One region of the Kitasatospora sp. McL0602 genome, then DNA from elsewhere that is predicted to be linked to it. Evidence: predicted binding sites of a transcription regulator. Region 1 holds the regulator's gene; the other holds the start of a gene.
What was found. Region 1 encodes HrcA, which represses chaperone genes, less so after heat shock. Its sites were predicted from a motif close to TTNGCACTCNGNNNNNCNGAGTGCNAA; they were not measured.

Region 2: a site for HrcA is predicted at 1,968-1,994, ahead of groL (chaperonin GroEL). Genes of this name have one in related genera too.

Annotation. Positions count from the first base shown of each region.
Region 1 is NZ_CP197246.1:5,276,485-5,279,688, forward strand. It holds gene htpX (zinc metalloprotease HtpX) at 1-883, opposite strand, end outside; gene hrcA (heat-inducible transcriptional repressor HrcA) at 1,230-2,243, shown strand; gene dnaJ (molecular chaperone DnaJ) at 2,317-3,204, shown strand, end outside.
Region 2 is NZ_CP197246.1:3,075,422-3,078,625, forward strand. It holds gene ACR68M_RS13835 (Uma2 family endonuclease) at 1-2, opposite strand, end outside; gene groL (chaperonin GroEL) at 190-1,812, opposite strand; gene ACR68M_RS13845 (cold-shock protein) at 2,141-2,347, opposite strand; gene ACR68M_RS13850 (ubiquitin-like small modifier protein 1) at 3,005-3,204, opposite strand, start outside.

The DNA of each region.
Region 1 (3,204 bases):
GCCGCTTCTCCAGCGACGGGTGGGTGGACATCAGCTGGGTGGCGGCGTCCCGGGCGCTGAGCGCGGGGGCGAAGTAGAAGGCGTTGTACGCCTGCGACGAGCGCAGGTCCTTGCTGGGGATGGCGGCGATCTGGCCGGTGACCTTGGTGAGCGCCGAGGCCAGCGCGCTGGGCCTGCCGGTGAGCTGGGCGGCGGCGCGGTCGGCGGCGAGCTCGCGGTAGCGCGAGAGCAGCCGGGTGAGCAGGAAGCTGATCGCGTACACGACCATGCTGACCAGCGGGATGACCAGCATCGCGATCGCCGCGTTGCTGTCGTTGTTGTTGTTCCGGTTGCCGCCCATGAAGCCGCCGTAGAGGGCGATCCGGGTCATCATGCCCGCCAGCACACCGAGGAAGCCGGCGATCGTCATCACCGCGACGTCCCGGTGGGCGACGTGCGAGAGCTCGTGCGCGAGGACGCCCTCCAGCTCCTCCGGCTCCAGGCGGCGGAGCAGGCCGGTGGTGACGCAGACCACGGCGTTCTGCGGGTTGCGGCCGGTGGCGAAGGCGTTCGGCATGTCGTTGTCCGCGACGGCGACGCGGGGCTTGGGCATGTCGGCCAGCGCACAGAGCCGGTCGATGGTGCCGTGCAGCTGCGGGTACTGCTCGGGGGTGACCGCGCGGGCACCCATCGCCCGTTCGGTGATCTTGTCGCTGAACCAGAACTGGGCGACGAAGAGCCCGCCCGAGATCAGCACGATCAGCGGCCACGCCCCGCGCAGCAGGACGATCAGCACCCCGGTGAAGCCGACGTAGAGCAACCCGATCAGGAACATCGTGGTGATCATCCGACCGGTCAGCCCTCGGTCGGGTGCGAAGCGGGAGTGCTGGGGTGACGGCGACATCACGGCTCCTTCGATCCCAATGCCCGGTATCACGTTCCGTCTTCGATGCTGCCACCCGACGGCCGCGCAGGCACCGCCCCCGCGCGGGAGATCCGGCCCGGAATCGGACGAGGATCACTCAAGCGGGCCGTTCCTGCCGCCGTGAGGGGGCCTTACACTGGCAGGTACGGTTCTGGCACTCTGCCTTTCAGAGTGCCAAAGGGCCCGTCAGCTACCAGCACAACGGACGAAGACGGAGGTGCGTGCCGTGCACAACGAACGAGTCAACGAGCGATTCAGCGAGCGCAGGCCCGACGAACGCAAGTCCGACGCGCGGCAGCTCGACACCCGCCGTGACCTCCGTCCGTTGGACGACCGCAAGCTCGCCGTGCTGCGCGCCATCGTCCAGGACTACGTCGGCACCGAGGAGCCCGTAGGCTCCAAGGCCCTGGTCGAGCGGCACAGCCTCGGGGTCTCCCCGGCGACGGTGCGCAACGACATGGCGGCGCTGGAGGAGGACGGCTACATCCACCAGCCGCACACCAGCGCGGGCCGCATCCCCACCGACAAGGGCTACCGGCTCTTCGTCGACCGGCTGGCCGAGGTCAAGCCGATGAGCGCGCCCGAGCGGCGCGCCATCCGGCACTTCCTCGACGGCGCGGTCGACCTGGACGACACCGTCGCCCGGACGGTCCGGCTGCTCGCGCAGCTGACCAGACAGGTCGCGGTCGTCCAGTACCCCTCGCTCTCCCGCTCCACCGTCCGGCACGTCGAGCTGGTCGCGCTGGCCCCCGCCAAGGTGATGCTCGTCCTGATCACCAACACCGGCCGGGTCGAGCAGCGGATGGTCGACTGCCCCGGCACGGTCGGTGAGACCGTCCTCGCGGAGCTGCGGGCCCGGCTGAACGCGCGTGCGGGCGGTCAGCGGCTGCCCGACGTGCCCGGTCTGCTGGAGGACCTCCCGGCCGCATTCGAGGCGGCCGACCGGCCGACCGTCACCACGGTGCTGGCGACCTTCTTCGAGACCCTCGCCGAGCAGAACGAAGAGCGGATCATGCTCGCCGGCACGGCGAACCTGACACGGTTCGGGCACGATTTCCCGCTCACCATCCAGCCCGTCCTGGAGGCCCTGGAGGAGCAGGTCGTCCTGCTCCGCCTGCTGGGCGAGACGGCGGACGCCGGGATGACCGTCCGGATCGGCCGGGAGAACGAGTACGAGGGGCTCAATTCCACCTCCGTCGTCTCCGTCGGTTACGGTTCGGGCGACGAGAGCGTGGCAAAGCTGGGTGTGATCGGCCCGACCCGGATGGACTACCCCGGCACAATGGGGGCGGTCCGTGCGGTCGCACGGTACGTGGGTCAGATCCTGGCCGAATCCTGAGCAGTAAGCCGCGGGGCCATCGCCTCGCGGACTCGTCGCAGCACTTCTAGAGGCGGAACAAGCGGAGCATTTGGTGGCCACGGACTACTACGCGGTACTCGGCGTCCGACGGGATGCGGGGCAGGACGAGATCAAGAAGGCGTTCCGGCGCCTTGCCCGTGAACTGCACCCGGACGTCAACCCGGACCCGAAGACGCAGGAGCGGTTCAAGGAGATCAACGCCGCCTACGAGGTGCTCTCCGACCCGGGCAAGCGCCAGGTCTACGACCTCGGTGGCGACCCGTTGTCGCCGGGCGGCGGCGGTGGCGCGGGCGGCTTCGGCGCCGGTGCGGCGGGCTTCGGCTTCTCCGACATCATGGACGCCTTCTTCGGCGCGGCCTCCGGCCAGCGCGGGCCGCGCTCGCGCACCCGCCGCGGGCAGGACGCGATGATCCGACTGGAGATCACCCTGGAGGAGGCCGCGTTCGGCACCACCAAGGAGCTCCAGGTCGACACCGCCGTGACCTGCACCACCTGCTCCGGTGAGGGTGCCGCCCCCGGCACCTCGGCGCAGACCTGTGACATGTGTCGCGGCAAGGGCGAGGTCTCCCAGGTCACCCGGTCGTTCCTCGGCAACGTGATGACCTCCCGGCCCTGCCCGCAGTGCCAGGGCTTCGGCACTGTCGTGCCGACCCCGTGCCCCGAGTGCGCCGGCGACGGCCGCGTCCGGGCCCGCCGCACGCTCACCGTCAAGATCCCCGCCGGTGTCGACAACGGCACCCGCATCCAGCTGGCCGGTGAGGGCGAGGTCGGCCCCGGCGGCGGCCCGCCCGGTGACCTCTACGTCGAGATCGCCGAGACCACCCACGCGACCTTCCAGCGGCGCGGCGACGACCTGCACTGCACGGTCACCATCCCGATGACGGCCGCCTCGCTCGGCACCCAGGTGCCGCTGCAGACCCTGGACGGTCTGGAGGAGGTC
Region 2 (3,204 bases), 2.2 Mb from region 1:
ACCCCCGACCCCCTCTCTCCCGCATGACGCTGCTCGTCGTCACCGTAGTCGCGCTCCGAAGCGCCGAGACCCTCCATGAACTCAGCGTCCCACGAACGGGTGACGGACACAGGAACGCCGCGAGGGCGGCCTCCCCTGGTGGGGAGACCGCCCTCGCGAACGATCAGAACTTGCCGATCCTCAGGAGGATCAGAAGTCCATGTCACCGCCCGGCATGCCGCCGCCGGCAGCGGCGCCGGCCTTCTCGGGCTTGTCGGCGATGACGGCCTCGGTGGTGAGGAAGAGCGCCGCGATGGAGGCGGCGTTCTGCAGCGCCGAGCGGGTGACCTTCGCCGGGTCGATGATGCCCGCGGCGATGAGGTCGACGTACTCGTTGGTCGCGGCGTTCAGGCCGTGGCCGTAGGGGAGGTTGCGGACCTTCTCCACCACGACACCGCCCTCGAGGCCGGCGTTGACCGCGATCTGCTTGATCGGGGCCTCCAGCGCGACGCGGACGATGTTGGCACCGGTGGCCTCGTCGCCCTCGAGCTCCAGCTTGTCGAACGCGACCGAAGCCTGCAGCAGCGCGACGCCACCACCGGCGACGATGCCCTCCTCGACGGCGGCCTTCGCGTTGCGGACGGCGTCCTCGATGCGGTGCTTGCGCTCCTTGAGCTCGACCTCGGTGGCCGCGCCCGCCTTGATGACGGCGACGCCACCGGCGAGCTTCGCCAGGCGCTCCTGGAGCTTCTCGCGGTCGTAGTCCGAGTCGCTGTTCTCGATCTCGGCGCGGATCTGGTTCACGCGGCCCGCGACCTGCTCGCTGTCGCCGCCACCGTCGACGATGGTCGTCTCGTCCTTGGTGATGACGACCTTGCGGGCGGTGCCCAGCAGGTCGACGCCGGCGTTCTCCAGCTTGAGGCCGACCTCCTCGGAGATGACGGTGCCACCGGTGAGGATGGCGATGTCGCCGAGCATGGCCTTGCGGCGGTCACCGAAGCCCGGGGCCTTGACGGCGACGGACTTGAAGGTGCCACGGATCTTGTTCACGACCAGGGTCGACAGGGCCTCGCCCTCGACGTCCTCGGCGATGATGACGAGCGGCTTGCCGCTCTGCATGACCTTCTCCAGCAGCGGCAGCAGGTCCTTGACCGAGCCGATCTTGGAGTTGGCGATCAGGATGTACGGGTCCTCGAACGAGGTCTCCATACGCTCCAGGTCGGTGGCGAAGTAGGCGGAGATGTAGCCCTTGTCGAAGCGCATGCCCTCGGTGAGCTCGAGCTCGAGACCGAAGGTGTTGCTCTCCTCGACGGTGATGACGCCTTCCTTGCCGACCTTGTCCATCGCCTCGGCGATGAGCTCGCCGATCTGGGTGTCGGCGGCCGAGATGGAGGCGGTGGCAGCGATCTGCTCCTTGGTCTCCACCTCCTTGGCCTGGGCGAGCAGCTCGTCGGAGACGGCCTTGACGGCCTTCTCGATGCCGCGCTTCAGGGCCATCGGGTTGGCGCCGGCGGCGACGTTGCGCAGACCCTCGCGGACGAGCGCCTGGGCGAGCACGGTGGCGGTGGTGGTGCCGTCGCCAGCGACGTCGTCCGTCTTCTTGGCGACCTCCTTGACGAGCTCCGCACCGATCTTCTCGTACGGGTCCTCGAGCTCGATCTCCTTGGCGATGGAGACGCCGTCGTTCGTGATCGTGGGGGCGCCCCACTTCTTCTCAAGGACGACGTTGCGGCCCTTGGGGCCCAGCGTCACCTTGACGGCGTCGGCAAGCTGGTTCATGCCACGCTCGAGTCCGCGGCGAGCTTCCTCGTCAAAAGCGATGATCTTGGCCATCGGAAGTGGTCCTCCAGGACACGGTCGACTGCTCGGACCAGAGGTGCCCGCGACGGACGGCCCTGGTGTGCGGGGGTCATGTCCCCAACCGCTCCCGGGGGCCTCACCGACCCGGTCCGTTGTCACTCTCATGCTGTGAGTGCTAACGCCAATGATTAGCACTCTCGGGTATCGAGTGCAAGCCCAATCGGCCGAGCCGCGCCGATGTCGCAGGCGACGGCGGCGGAGACGGCGGCAGGCCCGTACGACGGGTGTCGTACGGGCCTGCCGGGTGAAGCTGTTGAGCACCAGCTCGTGACCGAGCCGAGGCCCCGCAGGGGCGGAAAGGTCAGACCGCGGGCGCACGGACCATGTCCGCCTGCGGGCCCTTCTGTCCCTGGGAGATCTCGAACTCGACCCGCTGGCCCTCCTCGAGGGTGCGGTAGCCGTCCATCTGGATCGCGCTGTAGTGGACGAACACGTCCGCACCACCGTCGACCGCGATGAAGCCGTAGCCCTTCTCCGCGTTGAACCACTTGACGGTGCCCTGAGCCATTCCGAACTCCCCTTGTACTGTGCTGGCCCTTCACGAACCCGCAGGGATGCGGGTCCAGGTCTGGTAGGCACGCCCGAGGGAACCCCCCCTGGACGCAGCCCTGCACGCCGCAAGCGGCCGCTGACGCCGCCCTGGGGGCGGCTGATCAGCGGGCGAATGCGTCGACCGCGGCTGAATGTATCCGGACAGACGCCCTCTGCAACAGGCCCAACCTTGCGGAATTCACCGGGGCACAGGACGGATATCCCGGGATGAAAGCGGCAGACGACAGCAATTCACACCGGGCATAGCGGGACGAATGGCGCAAAGCGCCGAAAGATTTCTGACGTCAGCCTGACATCTTCCGGTCCGTACTACCGGACGGACGTCTCAGCGGCCGGACGAGCCTTGCGTATGCGACCAGCCGGTCGGAGGCGTCGGGCGCAGGCATGGACGGGCCACCGGGACGGGCCGCCGCGAAGGAGTGCGCAAAGGAGTGCGGGAGGGAATACCCCGCAGGCGGCGGAGGGGAGTACGCCGACCAGAGCCGCACTCTACTCCCCCGCCGGGACGGGAATTCCCCGGGCATGCCGAAGCCGCCGGAAGAAACGGAACAATGCGTTCCGAATTCCACCGGCGGCTCGGGTCCGTGCAATGCCGCGGTTGCGTGCGGGGCGGTCAGCAGCCGCCCGCGACGGCCGGGATGACGGAGACGCTCGCGCCGTCCGCGACGGCCGTCTCCAGGCCCTCGGCGAAACGCACGTCGTCGTCGTTGACGTAGACGTTCACGAAGCGGCGCAGCTTGCCGGTGTCGTCGAGGACGCGGGCCGCGATGCCCGGGAAGTTGGCCTCCAGGTCCTGGACGACCTCGGCCAGGG